3 regions of the Kitasatospora sp. NPDC057936 genome follow, and region 2 is predicted to be linked to each of the others. Evidence: riboswitches for the same ligand, from Rfam matches in the RefSeq annotation. Region 2 holds a riboswitch; each other region holds the start of a gene.
What was found. Region 2 has a riboswitch for cyclic di-AMP ahead of ACFVU9_RS05360 (hypothetical protein). Riboswitches for the same ligand answer to the same signal wherever they lie in the genome.
Positions count from the first base shown of each region.

Region 1 (6,720 bases), on a different contig from region 2:
CTCGGCGCCGCCGAAGTGCCGCTCGGTCAGCCGGACGCAGCCGATGTCCACCGAGCGCGCGGCCTGGACGTCGTCCGTGCCGAGCACGAACTCGGTCGAGCCGCCGCCGAGGTCGAACACCAGGTACGGCGCGGCGAACTGACCGCCGGTCAGCTCCTTGGTGGCGCCGACGAAGGACAGGTGCGCCTCCTCCTCGCCGCTGACCACCTCGGGCTCGACGCCGAGGATCTCGCGCACGCCCTTGACGTACTCGTCGCTGTTCTCGGCGTCCCGGGAGGCGCTGGTGGCGACGAAGCGGATGCGCTCCGGGCCGACCCCGAAGCCGTCGACGACCTCCCGGTACTCCCGGCAGGCCGCGAAGGTGCGGGCCAGCGCGTCCGGGTGCAGCCGGCCGGTGCGGTCCACGCCCTGGCCCAGCCGGTTGACGATCATCCGGCGGTCCAGGTCGGTGATCCCACCGGTCGCCGGGTCCAGGTCGGCGACCAGCAGCCGGATCGAGTTGGTGCCGCAGTCGATCGCGGCCACGCGGGTCGTGCTCACTCGGACTCCCGCGCCTCGGCCTCGTCGGCGGCGCGCTTCTTCGCGGCGCGCTCGGCGGTCTTCTGCTCCTTGGCGGCGATGACGGCCTCGTGGTCCTGGTCCTTGGCCCGGTTGCGCAGGACCCGCTCGCCGGCCGCCTCGACCTCGGCCGGGGAGACGCACGGGCCCTTGGCCCACCAGTCCTCCAGCATGCCGATCGCCTCGTCACCGAGCGGGTTGACGCCCTCTCCGGCGGCCAGCGAGTGGCCGACCAGCACGTGCAGGCACTTGACCCGGTCCGGCATGCCGCCGGCGCTCGGGAAGCCCTCCAGCACCTCGATGGCGTCGCGCCGGGCGATGTAGTCCTCGTGCGCCTTCTGGTACGCGGCCGCCAGCTCCGGGTCCTCGGCCAGCCGGGCGGTCTGCTCCTTCATCACGCCGTCCGCCTCCAGGGTGCCGATCAGCGAGGCGGCCTTGGGGCAGGTCAGGTAGTAGAGCGTCGGGAACGGCGTGCCGTCGGGCAGCCGCGGGGCCGTCTCGACGACGTCCGGGTTGCCGCACGGGCAGCGGTGGGCCACGCCGCGCAGGCCGCGCGGGACCCGGCCCAGCTGGGCGGCGATGGCGGCGACGTCGGCGTCGGAGACGGCGGGGTGGTTCTCAGTGGTCATGGGGGGAGGGGTCTCCAGCGGGGGACGGTGGGAGGGGACGGGTCGACGGCGCGATGGGGGCCAGGGCCGCGGTGTCGGCGGCGTCCACCGAGTCCCAGACGCTGGAGTACCAGGGCTTGGCGGCCTTCACCGCGCCGCCGGCCGTGCCGTCGGAGGGGGCGGGCGGGGCGGCGGAGGACTGGGCGGCGCCCGCTCCGGCCGGATCCACCGCGATGTACGGGGTCTCCCCCGGCATCGCGTAGTGCAGCCGGGCACGGGCCTGCGCCTTGACGTACTCCGGGTCCTGCCAGCGGGCCTTGTCCCGGCGCAGCTGCTCGACCTGCTGCCGGGCGTGCTCGGCCTTCGCCCGCTGGGCGGAGATCTCGGCGCGCTGGGAGATGAACTGCCGCGTCGGGTAGGCGAGGATCGCCACCAGCGAGCAGAGCACCAGGACGAGGACGGTCGCCCGGCTCGTGAAGCGAGGACGGGCCGCCAAGCCCGGGATCCTCCAGCCAGCCATCTCCCGTTCCCCTCCTGGTCGCGACGGTGCCCCGCCGTCCACCCTACGGGGTGAACGGCGGGGCACCGGTCAGGCGTGCACCACCGGAGGTGTTCAGCCCTCGTGCTCGCTGTGCGTACTACTCCGCCGAGCGGCTGTGCTCATTGCTCCGCGGAGCGACCGTGCTGATTACTCCGCAGAGCGTGATTACTCCGCGGAGCGGAAGCGCGGGAAGGCGCCGCGGCCGGCGTACTCGGCGGCGTCGTCGAGGATCTCCTCGATGCGCAGCAGCTGGTTGTACTTGGCGACGCGCTCGGAGCGGGCCGGGGCGCCGGTCTTGATCTGGCCGCAGTTGGTGGCGACGGCCAGGTCGGCGATGGTGACGTCCTCGGTCTCGCCGGAGCGGTGCGACATCATGCAGCGGTAGCCGTTGCGCTGGGCCAGCTCGACGGCGTCCAGGGTCTCGGTCAGCGAGCCGATCTGGTTGACCTTCACCAGCAGCGCGTTGGCGGTGCCGGTCTCGATGCCCTTGGCCAGGCGGGCCGGGTTGGTGACGAACAGGTCGTCGCCGACCAGCTGGACCTTGTCGCCCAGCTTGACGGTCATGGCCTTCCAGCCGTCCCAGTCCGACTCGTCCAGCGGGTCCTCGATGGAGACCAGCGGGTAGGCGGCGACGAGCCCGGCGTAGTACTCGATGAGCTCCGCGGCCGAGAGGGCCTTGCCCTCGAACTGGTAGGCGCCGTCCTGGTAGAACTCGGAGGCGGCGACGTCCAGGGCCAGCGCGATGTCGCGGCCGGGCACGTAGCCGGCCTTCTGGATGGCCTCGGTGATGAGGTCCAGGGCCTCGCGGTTGCTGTCCAGGTTCGGCGCGAAGCCGCCCTCGTCGCCGAGGCCGGTGGACAGGCCGCGCTCCTTCAGGACGCCCTTGAGGGTGTGGTAGACCTCGACGCCCCAGCGGACGGCCTCGGAGAAGGACTCCGCGCCGATCGGGGCGATCATGAACTCCTGGATGTCGACGTTGGAGTCCGCGTGCGAGCCGCCGTTGAGGATGTTCATCATCGGGACCGGCAGGACGTGCGCGTTCGGGCCGCCCAGGTAGCGGAACAGCGGCAGGTCGCTCGCCTCGGAGGCGGCGTGCGCGACGGCCAGCGAGACGCCCAGGATGGCGTTGGCGCCGAGCGAGGACTTGTCCGGGGTGGCGTCCAGGTCGAGCATGGCCTGGTCGATCAGGCGCTGCTCGGTGGCGTCGTAGCCGACCAGCTCCGGGCCGATCTGCTCGATGACGGCCAGGACGGCCTTCTCCACGCCCTTGCCGAAGTAGCGGTTCTTGTCACCGTCGCGGAGCTCCAGCGCCTCGAAGGCGCCGGTGGAGGCACCCGACGGGACAGCGGCACGACCGGTGCTGCCGTCGTCGAGGCCGACCTCGACCTCGACCGTGGGGTTGCCACGCGAGTCGAGGATCTCACGGGCTACGACGACATCGATGGACGGCACGAGGCATCTCCTTGCGGAAGCAGGGTCCCGCTGACCAGTGGTGCGGCCGGCGGGATGATTGCGGAGTCGTTACGACCAGAGCCTAACCGCACGTGGTCCCGGGGCCACGCCGACCTCGGTCCCGTCTCAGCGTGTGGCCGGGCTACTTACCGGTAGTTCACCTGGGCTCCCCGGGAAAAGGGGCGGAAGCGGACGAAGGGGGCCGATCCGGGGTCGGCCCCCTCCGTGGCGTGTCGCACCGGTTCCGGCCGGCGTCAGCCGAGGTGCAGCACCTGGCCGGGCAGGATCAGGTTCGGGTCGCCGCCGACGGTGCCGCGGTTGCCGTCGTAGACCGACTGCCAGCCGCCGTGCACACCCTGGGCGGACGCGATGCTCGACAGCGTGTCACCGGCGTGGACGGTGTAGTCGTGGCCGCCCTGCGGGGCGACGGCGGCGCGGGGGGCTTGCTGCTGCGGCTGGGCGTACTGCTGCTGGACCTGCTGCTGGGCGTACTGCTGCTGGGCGGCCTGCTGCTGGGCCTGGCCCGCGTACTGCTGGTAGACGCCCTGGTGGCTGGTCCAGTACCAGGTGCCATTGTTCTGGTACCAGTACACCTTCGCGTCGGCGTCCCAGCCGGCCTTGCCGGAGAAGCCCGGGGCCTGCGGCTGCTGCTGGGCCTGCTGCGTGTGCTGCTGGTACTGCTGCTGGGCGGGCTTCTGAGCCGGCTTCGGCTGGGCCGGCTTCGCCGCGGGCTGCTGCTGCACCGGCTGGGAGTGCTGCTGCGCGGCGGGCTTGGCGTCGGAGGTGTCGACGGCGGCGGGGGCGCCGCCCTTCGACAGGCCGGCCTTCTTCGAGCAGACCGGCCAGGCGCCCGGACCCTGCGAGGCCAGGACCTTCTCGGCCACCGCGATCTGCTGGCCCTTGGAGGCCTGGTTGGCCTGCGCCGCGTACGCGGTGCCGCCGAAGGCCTTCCAGGTGCTGGAGGTGAACTGCAGGCCGCCGTAGAAGCCGTTGCCGGTGTTGATGCCCCAGTCGCCGCCGCTCTCGCACTGGGCGACGGAGTCCCAGGCGGAGGCCGGGGCGGCGGAGGCGCCGGTGGCGGTGAGGATCGGCATCGCGAGTCCGACGCCGGCCACTCCGGCGACGGCGATGGCCTTCTCGGTCTGGGTGCGACGGCGGTGACGACCGGTTCCAACGAACAGCATGAAGGGGTCCCTCTCCGCACGCCTGCGAGGTGAGCTGTCGGGTTCGGACCGGGAGGTGGCCCGGCCGCCGTCTGCGGAAACGATTCCGCTCGGGCGGCTTCACCCCAAGCCGTGGAGGAACGGCAACAAACCTGGTTCCCCCGCCCCTGCCCAGGGTTCTGGTCGGTTTCCCGTGGCGCGGCGGGCAGGACTCGGCGTTCCGCACTCGGGGTCCGCAGCTGCGAACTCCAGGGAGAGTAGACAGATCCTCAGACCAATCACAAGCTCATATCGCAGACATCACACAGAAATTACGGCACGTGGTCGATCGCCTACCAACGGCGGTTGTTTGTCCGGATTGATGGGTGTTCATACGGCCGATCCGTACCGGTTCGCGACGTCCCGTCAGTGTGTCGGAGCGTCGGGAAGCGCGTGCGGTGAACGGCTCTCGGGACTGAATTCGACCGGAAGTTCGCGCAATCCGCGCATGATCAGGCCACCGCGCCACCGCAGGTTCTCCGGGCTTTCCGCCAGCGCGATATCGGGCAGCCGGGACAACAGCGTGGCCAGCGCCGACCGGCCTTCGAGCCTGGCCAGCGGGGCGCCGATGCAGTAGTGGATGCCGTGCCCGAAACCCAGGTGCGGGTTGTCCGCCCGGGCCAGGTCCAGGGTGTTCTCGTCCGAGAACCTGGCCGGATCCCGGTCCGCCGCCGCCAGCACCACGAGCACCGGGTCGCCGACCGGGATGTCCACCCCGCCGATGGTCAGCGGGTGGGTCGCGAACCGCCACGTCGCCAGCTCCACCGGACCGTCGTAGCGCAGGAGTTCCTCGATCCCGGTCTCCAGCAGCGCCGTCTCGCCCCGCGCCACCGACTCCTGCAGCAGGCGGCGCTGCTCCGGGTTGCGCAGCAGCGCGTACGTCCCGTTGCCGATCAGGTTGACGGTCGTCTCGAAGCCGGCGAACAGGAGGATGAACGCCATCGCGGCGGCCTCGTTCTCGGTGAGGTGCTCGCCGTGGTCGCTCGCCCGGATCAGGCCCGAGATCAGGTCGTCCCCGAGGTCCGCCCGCTTGCGGTGGATCAGCTCCAGCAGGTACGCCCGCATCCGCTTCACCGCCCGCCCCACGCCGCCGCGTTGGCCGCCCCCGTGGCGGATCATCATGCCGGCCCAGTCACGGAAGTCGTCCTGGTCCTCGGCCGGCACGCCGAGCATGTCGCAGATCGCGTAGATGGGGAGCGGGAACGCGAACTCGTGGATGAGGTCCGCCGAACCGCGCTGCGCGAAGCCGTCGATCAGGCGGTCGGTGAGCTGCTGCACCCGCGGCTCGAACTCGGCCACCCGGCGCGGCGTGAACGCCTTCGACACCAGGCGGCGCAGCCGGGTGTGGTCCGGCGGGTCGATGTTCAGCAGGTGCGTCATCAGGTCCGCCTGCCGCTCCCCCGGGATCCCGACCCGGCCGGTGCGGTGCGCCTGCTCGCTGTGGTGCGCCGGGTTCTTCGACAGCCGGCCGTCCGCCAGCGCCTGCCGCGCGTCCGCGTACCGCGTCACCAGCCAGGCGTCCACCCCGCTCGGCAGCGTGGTGCGGTGCACCGGGGCGTGCTCGCGCAGCCACGCGTACGCCGGGTACGGGTCGGCGGCGAACTCCCACGTGAAGAGCGGCGGGCGGGCGGCGTCGGGCTGAACTGGCATGGGACGACCGTATCCGGTGGGTCGGGGGCACCCCGCCATCTACGGTGAGTGACCGGATCGTCAACGACCCGCGGACCGTTCCTCAACGCCCCGCGAACGGCCCGTGGACAGTGCGTGGACGGGTTTTGGACAGCTCTTGGACGGTGGGCAGGCGTGAGCCTGGTCACCTGAGGGGTAACCCCTGTTGCGGAGGGTCAGGACCTGCCTACGATCCTCGGCAGAAATCGTGGGCGTCAGTGCGGACCGCCCACAGGGAGGAGCGCACCATGCGGGTCACCGGGGCAGTCGTCGTCATCGCGGTACTCGACGGCGGGTCGGGAGCCGACCTCGCCCGCCGGTTCACCGCGGCCGGCGCCGCCGGAGTGCTGATCGCCGACCAGCGGGCCGGCGTCGCCGAGGACCTCGCCGGCGAACTCGACCGGCCCGGCTGCCCCGTCGTCGGCGTCGGCGGGGACGTCCGCCGCCCCAGCGACGTCGCCGCGCTCGTCGACACCGCCGAGAAGCACCTCGGGCCGATCGACCTGTTCTGCGTCGCCGGCCCGGACGGCGAGCGGATCATCTCCCTCGCCGACCTTCCCGACCATCTCGGCCTGGAGCGCCTCGCCGAACTCGTCGCCCTCGTCGGCGAGGCCATCGGCGAGGTCGTCCTGCCCCAGCCGCGGACCACCGTCCAGGACGCGGTGACGGCGGCCTGAGGCCCTTCCCCTTC
Region 1 is NZ_JBHVPD010000121.1:5,075-11,794, forward strand. Features, by position in the region: gene ACFVU9_RS40105 (exopolyphosphatase) at 1-540, opposite strand, end outside; partial or broken gene ACFVU9_RS40110 (DUF501 domain-containing protein) at 666-1,205, opposite strand; gene ACFVU9_RS40115 (septum formation initiator family protein) at 1,177-1,662, opposite strand; gene eno (phosphopyruvate hydratase) at 1,873-3,159, opposite strand; gene ACFVU9_RS40125 (transglycosylase family protein) at 3,414-4,343, opposite strand; cyclic di-AMP (ydaO/yuaA leader) riboswitch at 4,349-4,517, opposite strand; gene ACFVU9_RS40130 (cytochrome P450) at 4,728-6,011, opposite strand; gene ACFVU9_RS40135 (SDR family NAD(P)-dependent oxidoreductase) at 6,278-6,706, shown strand.
Region 1: another riboswitch for cyclic di-AMP. It lies ahead of ACFVU9_RS40125 (transglycosylase family protein); the one in region 2 lies ahead of ACFVU9_RS05360 (hypothetical protein).

Region 2 (6,720 bases):
GCGCTCCAGGCTGATGTCGTACAGCTCGCCATCGATCGCGCTGTCCACGTCCGGGTCCGCCAGCAGCCCCGGGCAGACGTCCGTCCCGCCGCTGTGGTCGATGGAAAAGAAGCGGTAGCCGGGGGCGGTCCGGGCCGGCCCGATCAGCGCGTCGGCGACCTTGGCGTGGAACGGTCCGCCGGCCATCGCCTGGCCGTTGAAGAAAATGCGTGCCATGGGTGAACTCCTCACGAGAACAAGGACCACGGCAAAGGGGCCGTGGCAAAAAAGGCCGTTCCGCACGGCGACGAGAGGACAGGTGGATTCGTCGCCGTACGGAACGGAGTAGTGGCCCGCCGGCATGCGCCACCGCGGCAGGCGTGCGGCGGTGGCACCGGCGGATAGCTTGGGGTCAGCCCAGCAGGGGCAGCGCGGGGAGGGTCAGGAAGTCCGCGAACTCCTCGGCCAGGGCGACCTGTTCGAAGAGCTGGGCGGCCTCGCGCCAGCGCCCGCCGGCGTACCCGGCCTCGCCCAGCTCGGCGCGGAGCTCGGCCAGCTCGGTGGCGACCAGGCCGCGCACCAGCTCGGCGGTGGCCTTCTCGCCGGTGTCGGAGAGCACGACGCCGTTGTGGATCCACTGCCAGATCTGCGAGCGGGAGATCTCGGCGGTGGCGGCGTCCTCCATCATGTTGAAGATGCCGACGGCGCCGAGGCCCCGCAGCCACGCCTCGATGTAGCGGACGCCGACCTGGACGGCGTTGTGCAGCCCCGCGTGGGTGCAGGTGCCGCCGGCGCCGGCGATGTCGAGCAGCTGGGCGGCGGTGACCGGCTCGGACGGCCCGGGATTGTCCTTCTGGTTGGGCCGCTCGCCGAGCACGGCGTCGAAGGAGGCGCGGGCGACCGGGACGAGGTCCGGGTGGGCGACCCAGGAGCCGTCGAAGCCGTTGCCGGCCTCGCGGTCCTTGTCGGCCCTGACCTTCTCCAGGGCGGCCGCGTTGACCTCGGGGTCCTTGCGGCTGGGGATGAACGCGGCCATGCCGCCGATCGCGTGGGCGCCGCGCTTGTGGCAGGTCTGCACCAGCAGGCGGGTGTAGGCGGCCATGAACGGCGAGGCCATGGTGACGCTGTTGCGGTCCGGCAGGATGTAGTGCTCGCCGGCGTCGCGGAAGTTCTTGACGATCGAGAACAGGTAGTCCCAGCGGCCGGCGTTGAGTCCGGCGGCGTGGTCGCGCAGCTCGTAGAGGATCTCGTCCATCTCGAACGCGGCGGTGATGGTCTCGATCAGGACGGTGGCGCGGACGGTGCCGTGCGGGATGCCGAGCTGCGCCTGGGCGTGCGTGAACACGTCGTTCCAGAGCCGGGCTTCGAGGTGGCTCTCGGTCTTCGGGAGGTAGAAGTACGGGCCGGAGTTGGGGTCCTCCGGACCCTTGGCGAGCAGCCGGGCCGCGTTGTGGAAGAAGTACAGGCCGAAGTCGAAGAACGCGCCGGCCACCGGGACGCCGTCGACGAGCAGGTGGTTCTCGTCGAGGTGCCAGCCGCGCGGGCGGACCACGACGGTGGCGAGTTCGGCGGCGGGCTTGAGGGTGTAGGCCTTGCCGGCGTCGCTGGTGAAGTCGATCCGGCCCTCGTAGGCGTCGATCAGGTTGACCTGGCCGCTGACGACGTTCTCCCAGGTCGGGGAGGTCGCGTCCTCGAAGTCGGCGAGCCAGATCCGCGCGCCGGAGTTGAGGGCGTTGATGACCATCTTCCGGTCCGTGGGGCCGGTGATCTCGACGCGGCGGTCCTGGAGGGCGCGCGGCGCCTCGGCGACCTTCCAGTCGCCGGCGCGGACGTCGGCGGTCTCCGGGAGGAAGTCGAGCGTGCCCGCCTGCGCGATCTCGGCGCGCCGGGTCTTCCGCCGGGCGAGGAGGTCCTGCCGGCGGCCCTCGAACGCGCGGTGGAGGCCGACGACGAAGGCGACCGCCTCCGGAGTGAGCACCTCCTCCGCCCGGTGGACGCGCGGACCGGCGACAGTGACGACCGGAGCGGCGGGGGAGACGCCGGGTCCCTGATCTGTGGCCATGAGCAGGACACTCCTAAGACGGTTGAGCCTGGCGAAGGGAGCTCCGGTGGGAGCTTCCTTTGGGGAACTTCCTTGATCCGAACCCACCTGTCGGCGCATTCGATTCTGTAAGGTGGAGACTAGTTTCCGCGATACAGAATTTCAACGGTTTGTTGATGTGATCGCCGGGACTCTACTCCTCCCCGACAGCGAAGGGAACGCCGGTGGTTGCGACCCCCGACACAGCATCGACGACGGGCGCCGACCGCGCGAGCGGCGGCGTGCAGTCCGTCGAACGCGCCTTCCAGCTCCTGGAGGCGCTGGCCGACTCCGGCGGCGTGGCGACGCTCAGCGAGCTCTCCACCACCTCCGGCCTGCCGATGCCGACCATCCACCGCCTGGTACGTACCCTCGTGCAGCAGGGTTACGTCCGCCAGGACACCGCCCGCCGCTACACCCTCGGCCCCCGGCTGATCCGGCTCGGCGAGACCGCCGGGCGCCTGCTCGGCAGCTGGGCCCGCCCCTACCTGGCCGAGCTGATGGAGGCCACCGGCGAGACCGCGAACCTCGCGGTCCTGGAGGGCGGCGAAGTGGTCTACGTCGGGCAGGTGCAGTCGCGCCGCTCGATGCGGATGTTCACCGAGGTCGGCCGGCGGGTGCAGCCGCACTGCACCGGCGTCGGCAAGGCGCTGCTCGCCCAGCTCCCCGAGGAGGAGGCCCGCGCCATACTCGGCCCCAACACGCTGCCCGCGCACACCGAGTACACCGTCACCGACCCGCAGGAGCTGCTGCACCAGCTCGCCGAGGCGCGCGAGCGCGGGTACGTCGTCGACGACCAGGAGCAGGAGATCGGGGTGCGCTGCATCGCGCTCGCCGTCCCGGGCGCGCCGACGCCGACGGCGCTGTCGGTCTCCGGCCCCGAGGCCCGCATCCGGGCGCTGGAGCAGCAGGACGGCGCGGCCTCGCTCGTCCCGGTGATGCACAAGATCGCGGCCCGGCTCGGACAGGTCCTCGCACCCTGATGGGTGGTCAGTTGAGGTGTCATGCGCAGGAAGTCGGACTGGTCGACTTCCTGCGCACGCGTTCCTCCGTTCGAGCGGACGGAGGGCGGGGCGCGGCGACGGCCGCCCGCCGCTCGGCCACCCTGGTGCGGACGCGGCCCGCGACAGCGCAGGCGGCCCGAGCACGAGGGCATGGTGAACGGCGATGGAGCGCAGGCGCAAGAGGCTTCGCGGCAGGACGGGGAACGCGGCACGGAGCGGGACGTGGCTGACGGTGGCCGTGGCGGCGGGCTGCGCGGTGGCGACGCTGACCGCCGACCCGTCGTGGGCCGGGCAGCGGCCCGACCCCCGTCCGGCAGTGCAGCTCGCGCCGGCGAGCCGGGCCGCGGCGCTGTCCGACTCCGACCTGGAGGTCGTCCGGCTCGACCCCAGCCCCGCGCCGCCCGGCGGCACCACGACCGTGCACGCCTTCGTCGCCAACCTCGGCCCGGACACCACCGCCTCGCCCTTCACCGTGATCGTCACCCTGCCGGAGGAGGTGACGGCGGTGGGCCCGTACTTCCCCGAGAACTGCGAGGCGTTCCTGGGCCGCGAGGTGCGCTGCACCTTCGGCCCCGGCCTGCCCGAGGGACGCAGCGCGACCGCGCTCGTCACGGTGCGGATCTCCCCCATGGCGCATACGGGCCTGCTGACCGGCGGGAAGGTCACGGTGATCAGCCCGGACGACCGGCACCCGCGCAACAACCGGCAGCCGTTCGACATCAGGGTCGTCGAGACGGCTGCCGGCTGATGGCTACCGTGTGCCGGTGCGGTTACCGGTAGACGCGGACGTAGTCGGCGGCGAAGGTGATCGGGGCGGTCCCCTGCGGCGCGGGGTGGTACTGCCCCGCGCACACCGACAGGTTGAGGATCAGGTACGCCGAGAAGTTCGCGCCGACGCCCTTGCCGTCCGAGAACACCTTCACGCCGTTGACGTACCAGTCCACCGAGGTGGCGCCGTAGTACGTGCCGATGGTCACCCACTGGTCCTTCGCGACGGCGCTCGCGTTGGTGTAGTAGTCGAAGTTGCCCGGGTTGACGTGGTTGGTCAGCTCCAGGAGGTTCGGGTTGTCGGGGTGGTACTCGAAGGAGTCGACCTCCCCGTTGCCATTCTTCCAGGTCCACAGGGCCGGCCAGGCGCCGGAGCCGGCCGGCAGCTTGACCCGGGTCTCGGCGTAGTCGCCGGTCTTGACCTGGAAGCCCTCGCTGGAGCCCTCGGTGGTGAGGAAGCCGGTGTTCCAGGACTGCTTGCCGTTCTCCAGCGTGTTGCTGCCGGGGGTGGCGGTGAAGGTGGCGACGCCGTTGGCCACGCTGACGTTGTTCGGGTCCAGCCAGTCGAGCTTGTTGTCGTCCGGGTTGTGGTTGCCGTACTTGTACGCGGTGCTCTTGTCGCCGACCCAGCGCTGGCCCCAGTTGATCGGGCCGTTGAACTCGTCGGACCAGGTCAGCGACTTGCCGGCGATCGGGGAGGACGGCGCCGGGGTGCTCGGGGTGGCGGTGGCGCTCGGGGTCTGGGTGGGCGTCTGGGTGGGTGCCTGGGTGGGCGTGGGGGTGGGGGTGGGGGTGGCCGACGGGGTGGCCGACGGGGTGGTGGTCGGGGCTGGGGTGCTGGAGACGACGAGCTGCTGCGACGGCAGGTTGTGCCAGGCGCCGCCGAAGTCCTGCCAGAACCCGAACTGGGTGTAGGTGCCGGCCGGCAGGGCGCGCGCGCCACTGGTGAAGGTGTAGCTCCACGGGCAGATCGGCACATTGCTGGCGTTGCCGGGGAAGTCGAGGTTGTTGCCGGCCGCGTCGCGCACGCCGACACCGACGGTCTTGGCGGTGAAGCAGGACGAGGAGTGGACGGTGAGGGTCGCGGTGGCGGCCCGGCCGGCGACCATCGTGGCCGGGGCGAGCCGGTCCTGGGTGACGGTCGGACCGGTGGCGGCCTGGGCGCCGGGCGCGGACTGGAGGCCGAACAGGCCGGCGCCGGTGATGGCGAGCGCGCCGGTGGCGGCGAGGGCGGCGGTGCGGCCGCGGTGGGACGGGCGGGCGTGGCGGGGCGCGGGGCGCCGGGCAGGCTTGTGCATGGGGTGTCCTCTGCGACGCCTGCGAGGTGAGCTGTCGGGTTCGGACTGAGAGGTCGCCCGGCCGCCGGTGGGAACGGCTTCACCCCAAGCCGCGGCCGGCACGCGCGAGGGCGTGCCGGGTCGTGGCGCTGACCTTGGTTCCCCCGCTCCCGTCCGCTGTGGTGCTCGGTTGCCCGCCGTCGGGTGGACGGGACTCGGCGTCCCGGCGGCGGGGTCCGCGAGGGCGGACGCCGTTGCAGGCTAGGCAGTCGGTCCGTGAACGGACAACTCGTCTCGGCCGGTTGTCGCGCAGCTCACAGTCGTGTCGATCAACTACGGTGCGGAGTGGATCAGTTGGCCGGTGTCCCGGCGGGCCGTTGATGTTCGGGCGGGCCGGGCGCCGATCCGGACCCCGGCGTCCGGCGCCCCGGCGGGTTCGAGGCGGTCGCGCCCGCCGAGCAGCCGGGTGCCGCCGACCGTCGCGGTGCCGGTGTCGGTGTCGGTGTCGGTGTCACCTGTTGGTCGGCGGTGCCCTGGCGGGCCCTGCGTGGTGACGGTGACGGGGGTGCGTCTTCACTGGCAGTGGCGTGCGAGCTCGCCCGATCGGATAAATTGGAGGTCCGACATCCACCGTCGTGCACAAGAGCACCGCGCCCCCTCCCGCAGAGACGAGGAACCGCCGCACCATGACCGCGCCCCTGCCCGCCTTCGCCGGCCGCACCTACCTCTTCCGGGCCGACAACGGCGCGGCCTTCCGCAACGCCTACTCGGCCGACGGCAAGCGGCTGCGCTGGGAGGGCCTCGGCGAGTCGGCGGGCCAGTGGGAGGACGTGGCGCTCCACGTCGCCGAGGTCGCGCCCGAGGTGTACTTCGTCAGCTGGACGGAGCAGAGCGGCATCACCGTCAGCCACGTGATGGACCTGGTCCGGCTGACGGTGCGCGCGTTCTGGACTTTCGAGGGCGAGGGCGGCCGGGTCGGCGAGCTCCACACGGGGACGCTGGAGCGGGTGGCCTGAGGCCGGCCGGTCCGCGAGGCCGGCGACCGTCGGGCTGCGGAAGCCGGCCGGCTGCAGCGAGTCAGGCCGCGGGGACCGTCCGGCTGCGGGGCCCGGCCGTCAGCCTACGAAGGCCGGCTTCAGGCTACGGGGGCCGGCTGGCCCGGCTGATTCGGGACCTTGAGGTGCTCGGACAGCCACTCCAGCGAGGACGGCAGCAGCTTGCTCCACGTCTCGAAGTTGTGGCCGCCGGTCTCCAGCATGCTGTACGAGACCTTCATCGGGCCGGGGCTCTGCACCGCGTCGATGAACGCCTCGGTGTCGTGCTTGTAGTCGCCGTCGCCCTGCTTCGTGCCCGCCAGCAGGACGGCCGCCTTGGGCTGCGGCAGGTTCTTGAGCCGCCACATCAGGTCGGCCTCGTCCCGGCGCTGCCGGCTGCCGCCGAAGAGGTCGCCGGTGGTCGGGTCCTCGGCGGCACGGTAGTAGCCGGAGAGGGAGACGGCGGTCGGGAAGACCTCCGGGTGGCGCATGGCGAGCTTGACCGCGCAGTAGCCGCCGGTGGAGTTGCCCATGAAGGCCCACGCCTGCGGGTCGGCGGAGACCCGGAAGCTCGCCTG
Region 2 is NZ_JBHVPD010000006.1:102,789-109,508, reverse strand. Features, by position in the region: gene ACFVU9_RS05380 (gamma-glutamylcyclotransferase) at 1-216, opposite strand, end outside; gene aceB (malate synthase A) at 392-2,041, opposite strand; gene ACFVU9_RS05370 (IclR family transcriptional regulator) at 2,245-3,042, shown strand; gene ACFVU9_RS05365 (hypothetical protein) at 3,227-3,811, shown strand; gene ACFVU9_RS05360 (hypothetical protein) at 3,834-5,129, opposite strand; cyclic di-AMP (ydaO/yuaA leader) riboswitch at 5,131-5,303, opposite strand; gene ACFVU9_RS05355 (MoaF N-terminal domain-containing protein) at 5,795-6,124, shown strand; gene ACFVU9_RS05350 (alpha/beta hydrolase) at 6,244-6,720, opposite strand, start outside.

Region 3 (6,720 bases), on a different contig from region 2:
GCACCGTGCTGGGCTTCGCGTGGCTGCTGCTGTGGCGCTACACCGCCAAGCGCCGCAACGCGGCCACGATGTACGACGCGGCGCTGACCGCGCTGCTGATCTTCACCGTCACCAGCCGGGTGATCAGTCCGCAGTACCTGGTCTGGCTGATCGGCGTCGCGGCGGTCTGCCTGACGGTCCGCGGCAGCAGCCAGCGGCCGGTGGCACTGCTGATCCTGCTCGCGGCGCCGCTCACGCTGCTCGAATTCCCGCTGATGTTCACCCAGGTCCTCGCGAGCGACCCGGCGGCCATCGCCGTCCTGTCGGCGCGCAACCTGCTCCTGCTGGCGGCGACGGTCCTGTCCTGCGTCCGCCTCTGGCGCTCCACGCGGGGCACGGACCGGCTGCCGCCGACCGTCGTGCTGACGCAGCCGGAGCCCGTCCCGGCCGGCTCCTACCCGGTCCGCCCGGGCATCGCCTACGAGCAGGACCTGCTCGACGGGATCGACCGGCCCAACACCCCGGCCGGGCGTTAGCCGCCCTAGGCGTTGAGAGCGGCCACCTCGGCCACCCACAGCCGCGTGAACTCGTCCTTCCCGAGGCCCAGTTCGGCCCGGAACAGCCGGTCCATCCGCTGGTCGCGGTCCTCCCCCGCGCCGTCCGCCGCGCCCACCGCGCGGTAGAACGCGACCAGGCGGGCGGTGCCGAAGCGGGCGGCGATCAGCCGACAGGCGAGCCAGGCCTGCTCGTAGGCCTGGGCGATGCCGGTGGTGCCCGCGGCGAAGTCGCGGTCGGCGGGCAGGGCCGTGGGCACCCTTCCGGCGGCCACGTCCCGGGCCAGCTCGGGGGCGATCTGGCGGGGCGTGCGGCCGGAGTCGCGGTAGGCCGTCCAGTCGGCGACGCCCTCGGAGAGCCACAGCGGCGTCCAGGCCCGGGTGTCGGCCCGGGTCGCGACGTGGGTGGTCTCGTGGGTGACGACCACCTGGCGGCCGAAGTCGCTGAGCCGCCCGAACGCCTCGGGGTTGATCAGCACCCGGTCGGCCGGGGTGTGCGAGGGCGCGCCGGGGGCGGCCACGGTGACCGCCGCCATGCCCGTCCAGCCGGCCGGATCGGCCTCCAGCAGGCGGGCGAACTGCGGCTCGGTGGCGGGCAGTTCCAGCAGCAGTCGGCCCGCCCAGCCGGTGCCCCAGACCGCGCTCACCGCGGGGACGGCGCGGTCGCCGATCGCGACCGGCCCGGCCGGGTCCGGTCCGGCGGCGAGGCCGAGCACCAGGCACTGCGCGCCGCGCGCGGACCGTCCCGTCCCGAAGTCCCAGAGCGCCGGCGGCCCGCTCGCGGCGTCCTCGCGCTCGACCCGCCAGCCGTCGGCCCGCGTCAGCGTGAGGCGGCGGGGGTAGACGGCGGGGTACTCGTCGTAGCCGGCGACCCGGACGTCCAGGTCGGCCGTGACGGTCAGCCGGCCGGGGTCCGTGCCCGGGGAGACGACGAGGTTGCGGTAGCCGGCGGTCAGCGGCAGTCCGGTGGTGGCCGACAGCTCGCGCGCGCGTTCGTCCAGCACCGCCGCCACCTCGGTCCGCTCGTCCGCCCCGCCGAGCCCCCGGCCGGCCACCGCGGGGGCGACGGGCGGCAGCGACAGCTGGGTCAGCCCTCCGGCGGCGAGCAGCAGGGCGCCTCGCCGGGACAGCACGCAGGGCCGTATCGCGTCCGGTCCGGACGGGGTCGGGCTCAGAGCCGGACCACCCCCGCGACGGGCATCGCATTGACGCTCTCGTACCGGACCCTGGCCCCCGGGTACGGGGCGTGCACGATCACCCCGCCGCCGGCGTACATGCCGACGTGGTGCATGTCCCGGTAGAAGATCACCAGGTCTCCCGGTCGCGCTTCGGACAGGCTCACCCGCTGGCCGGCGTAGGCCTGGGCCTGCGAGGTGCGCGGCAGGCTCACTCCCGCCTGCCGCCAGCTGTAGTACATCAGACCGGAACAGTCGAACGCGCGGGGGCCGGTGGACCCGTACACGTACGGCGACCCGATCATCCGCACCGCCGCCGCGAGCGCCGCCGCCCCACGCTCGGAGGCGGGCGGGGTGGTGCCGAGGTCCAGCCGGTCGGTGCCGCGGGTGGCGCGCTGCTCGGCCTCCTGGGCGTCCTGCGCGGCCATCCGGGAGCGCTCGGCGGCGCCCAGGCTGTTGAGCAGCCGCTGGGCCTTGGCCAGCCGCTGCTGGATCTCCTGCTTGCTGTCGGCGAGCGTCCGGCGGGCCTGGTCCAGCTCGGCGAGCTTGGCGGCGGTCTCGGTGCGGCGCTGGTCGAGCCCGCGCTGACGGGTCACCAGCTCGTGCAGCGTCTCGTTCTGCCGCTCGGTCGCCTGGTCGAGGGTCCGGGCGCGGGCGAGGTAGCCCTCCGGGTCGGTGGCGAGCATCAGCTGGACGGTCTGCGCCATGCCGCCGGAGCGGTACTCGGCGCCGGCCACGGTGGCGAGGTCGCCGCGCAGCTGGTTCAGCTGGTCCTGGGCGGCGGCGATCTCGCCCTGGAGGACGGTGGTCTCGCCCTGGAGCCGCTGCTGGGCCTCCTGCGCGGCGTTGTACTTCTCCGACGCCTGTTCGGCCTCGTTGTACAGCTGCTCGACCTGCGCCTTGACGTCCTTGCGGCTGGGCGCGTCCGGGGAGCCGGGGGCGGCCTGGGCGCTGCCGCCCGTCGTGACGCCCAGGGCGGTGGTGGCGGCCGCGGTCAGCACCAGCGCACGGGCGAGCAGTTGGGAACGGCGGTGCACGGGCATGGCGGCGGCTGCTCCAATCCTGCGGACCGGTCCCGCCGCCGCACCCAAGCGGGCGGTCCTGGAGCGGGAGTCCGGTGGCAGACGTTAGCGAGTCCGGGCAACCGAGTCCAAACCCCTCCCAACCCGAATATTTGACCCTGAATCGGACATCAGTCCGAGGAAAGGAAACGCCGCAGGCCCGGACCTCCGGGGAGGAGGGCCGGGCCTGCGGGAAGCCGAGCGGGGAATCAGACCCGCACGATGGACGAGAGCGGCATGTTGGTGACCGCCTCGTAGCGGACGCTCGCACCCGGCTTGGGCGCGTGCAGCACCTGGCCGTTGCCGGCGTAGATGCCGACGTGGTGGGCGTCGTTGAAGAAGATCAGCAGGTCGCCGGGCTGGGCCTGGGAGAGGTCCGTGCCGATCCGGGTCCCGGCGCCGGCCTGCTCCTGCGAGGTACGCGGCAGCGAGACGCCGGCCTGGTCGAAGGCCCAGACCATCAGGCCCGAGCAGTCGAAGGAGTTCGGGCCGGTGGCGGCCCAGACGTACGGGCTGCCGATCTTGGTGGCGGCGTAGGACAGCGCGGCGGCACCGCGCGAGCTGCCCGCCGCCGGCGGCTTGGCGACCGGCGAGGACGACGGGGCCGAGCCGAGGTCGGTGCGGCTGCTGTCGCGGGAGGCGCGGTCGGCGGCGGCCTGCTGGGCCTTCGCGGCGTCGGCCTTGGCCTTGGCATCGGCGGCGGCCTTGTCCTCGGCCGCCTTGATGGCCTGGCGCTCCTGCTCGGACAGGGTGTTGAAGAGGTTCTGGGCGGCCGTCAGCTTCCCCTGGATCTGCTCCTTGGACGCCTTCAGCTGCTGGGTGGTCGCGTCCAGCTCGGCGAGCTTGCCCTGGGCCTCGGTGCGGTCCTGGTCCAGCTTGCGCTGCTGGTCCTGGAGCTCCTTCAGCTGACCCTTCTGGGTGCTGCCGGCCTGGTTCAGGGCGTCGGCCTGGCTGAGGAAGTTGTCCGGCTTGGACGAGAACATCAGCTGGACGGTCGGGGATATGCCCCCGTTGCGGTACTGCTCGCCGGCGATCTGGGCGAGGCCGCCCTGGAGGTCGGTCACCTGCTCCTGCTGGCGGGCCACCTGGTCCTGCAGGCCGCTGACCTGCTTCTGCAGCTCCTGCTGCTTGGCCTGGGCGGCGTTGTACTGCTCGGTCGCCACCTCGGCCTGCTCGTTGAGCTGGTCGACCTGCTCCTTGACCTGGTCCTTGGTCGGCGCGGGGTCGGCGTGGGCGCCGGACTGCGCGGAGAGGGCGACGGCTGCCGCGGCAACTCCGGTCAGGAAGGAAACTCGGGCACGGCCGGCGGGCTTGGGACGACGATGGGACGCCACGAAGGCGGACTCCTTCTTCCTACGTCCGCCTACCGGGTGAGCTGACGGGTTCGGGCCGGAAGCATGCCCTACGACGCCTCACGGCCGTTCCACCGGCCGACCTGGCGCCGATTCACCCCGGAGGAACGTGGTTCCCCGGCTCCGCTCCACAGCGCCCCCTGTCACTGGGCTCCCCTGTCGGACGGTCGCTTCGACCCGTCCCGCTGCTTCACGAACTCGGCGGGAACCACCGCCGCCACCCTGGCTGGGCGATCGACAGTGCGGTGGTCCGGGTCACGACCCTAGTAACTGAACCGTGATCGGTTCAAATCCTTGTCAGAAAAAAGGCGGAAGAATAACCAAGTTCTTTTGTGAAGATGACAGAAGGTGATCGCAGCAGCACGCAAGGCTGATCACTTGTCACGCGAACGCGGCGAAACGCAGGGAAACGCGCTCAAGCGAACGCGCCACCCCTGCTCGGGAGGTGGCGCGGATCACAGGGCCGTCGCGCCGGCCCGCGGCGTGTCGGGGGGTCAGACCCGGCGGATGGTGTTGATCGGCATCGCGTCGGCCTTCATCACCTTGACGACGTCGCCGGTGTGCGGCGCGTGCACCACCATGCCGTTGCCGATGTACATCGCGACGTGGTGCATGTCGGGACCGTAGATCACCAGGTCGCCGGGCTGCGCCTGGTCCAGCGAGGGCACCCGGGTGCCGTAGTGGCCCTGCTCCTGCGAGGTGCGCGGCAGCGAGACGCCGGCCTGGCCGTACGACCAGAGCATCAGGCCCGAGCAGTCGAAGGTGCTGGAGCCGACGGCACCCCACACGTACGGCGAGCCCTGCTTGCTCATCGCCTTGGCCACGGCCACGGCCGCGTAGCCGCTGGCCGGCGGCAGGCTGCTCAGGTCGACCCGGTCGGTGCCGCGCGAGGCGCGGTCGTCCTGGGCCTGCTGGGCCTTCAGCGCGGCGCGCTCGGAGGCGCTGAGCGAGTTGAGGAGGTCCTGGGCCTGCTTGAGCTTGGCGTTGACGTCCGCCTTGGACTGGTTCAGGTCCTTGGTGGTGGAGTCCAGGGAGGCCAGCACCGCGGCGGCCTCGGCCTTCTCCTGGTCCAGGCGGCGCTGCTGGTCCAGCAGGCCCTTGAGCGCGTCGGTCTCGGTGGCGGTGGCCTGCTGCACGCTGGAGGCCTTGGCCAGGTAGTTGTTCGGGTCGGAGGAGAGCATCAGCTGGACGGACGGGTCGATGCCGCCGGTGCGGTACTGCTCGCCCGCCACGCCGGCGAGGCCGGTCTGAAGCTGGGTCATCTGCTCCTGGCCGCGGGCCACCTGGTCCTGGAGCTGGTCGGCCTGCTTGCGCAGCTGGTCGGCCCGCTCCTTGGCGCCGTTGTACTTCTCGGCGGCCTGCTCCTGCTCCTGCTGCAGCTCGTCGATCTGCGCCTTGACATCCGTCTTGTTCGGCTGCGGCGCGGCGTGCGCGGCCACCTGGGCGGAGAGCGCGACCGCGGTCGCAGCAGCAGCGGTGAGCACGGAGACCCGCGCGCGGCTCGGCTGCTTGGGACGGCGGTGGGAGGCCAAGGGACCTGCTCCTTCTTCCATGGACTCACCGGTTCGGGTGAGAAATCCGGAAAATAGGTTTGACGCCAGACCCTAGTGAACATCCAGGCATTGCGCCACTCCCCCAAAGGCGTGAACTCCGAGCCCCCACGCCGCTTCACCGAATCCGCACATCACCGCAAACCGGACGCTGAGCGGCCGTCATCCCCATCGGCACGGAATCAGGGCCGCGCCAGCCGGTTCAGCAGCAGAACCGAGGCGACCGGGCGCGCGCCGGCCTTCCGCACGCCCTCCGCGACCTCCCGGTCGGCGGAGACCACCACGACCGGACGGCCCTGCGGCTCGGCCCGCACCAGGCGTCTGATCAGCTCGTCCGCCGTCTCGCCGGTCCGGCTGAAGCGCACCCGGACCCCGCGCGGCGGTGCCATGATCACCGGCACGTCCAGGTCCTGCCCGTCGAACACGCACGTGACCTCCGCCTGCGTGCGCTGGGCCAGCATCGCCAGCCCGCCCAGCAGCCGCAGCCGCTGCTGCTCCAGCGGCAGCGTCGGATAGCCGGTCTTCGTCACGTTGTAGCCGTCCACCACCAGGTGCACCTGCGGGATCGCCAGCAGCTGGTCCAGCAGGGCCGGATCGTCCTCCGCGAGCCCGCGCCGGGCCACGTCGTGCGGCGAGGCCGAACCCGGCACCACCGCCTCCACCAGGTCCGCCGGGCGGATCTGCGACACCGGCAGCGCCAGCTCGCGCTGCAGCCCCTGCGCCGACTGCAGCACGGTGTCAAGCAGCAGCCGCAGCCGCATGTCCTCCACGCTGCGCCCCTCGCGGGCCGAACGGCGGCCCTGCTCGGCGGCGGTCTCCAGCTCGCCGACGCGGTGCCGCAGCCGCCGCGCCTCGCTCTCGGCCGCACTGCGCTCGGTCGCCGCCTGCGCGCGCAGCGCCTCCAGCTCACCGGCCAGCCGACGGGTCTCGGCCTGCGCCCGGCGGGTGTCGCTCTCCAGCGAACGCACCTTCTTGCGCAGCGAGTCGGCCTCCCGCCGGACGTCCTCGGACTCGGCCCGCTGCCGGTCCAGGTCCGCGCGCGCCCCGGC
Region 3 is NZ_JBHVPD010000032.1:77,003-83,722, reverse strand. Features, by position in the region: gene ACFVU9_RS18950 (glycosyltransferase 87 family protein) at 1-515, shown strand, start outside; gene ACFVU9_RS18945 (hypothetical protein) at 521-1,666, opposite strand; gene ACFVU9_RS18940 (NlpC/P60 family protein) at 1,705-2,751, opposite strand; gene ACFVU9_RS18935 (NlpC/P60 family protein) at 2,979-4,103, opposite strand; cyclic di-AMP (ydaO/yuaA leader) riboswitch at 4,114-4,267, opposite strand; gene ACFVU9_RS18930 (NlpC/P60 family protein) at 4,616-5,653, opposite strand; gene ACFVU9_RS18925 (NYN domain-containing protein) at 5,854-6,720, opposite strand, start outside.
Region 3: another riboswitch for cyclic di-AMP. It lies ahead of ACFVU9_RS18935 (NlpC/P60 family protein); the one in region 2 lies ahead of ACFVU9_RS05360 (hypothetical protein).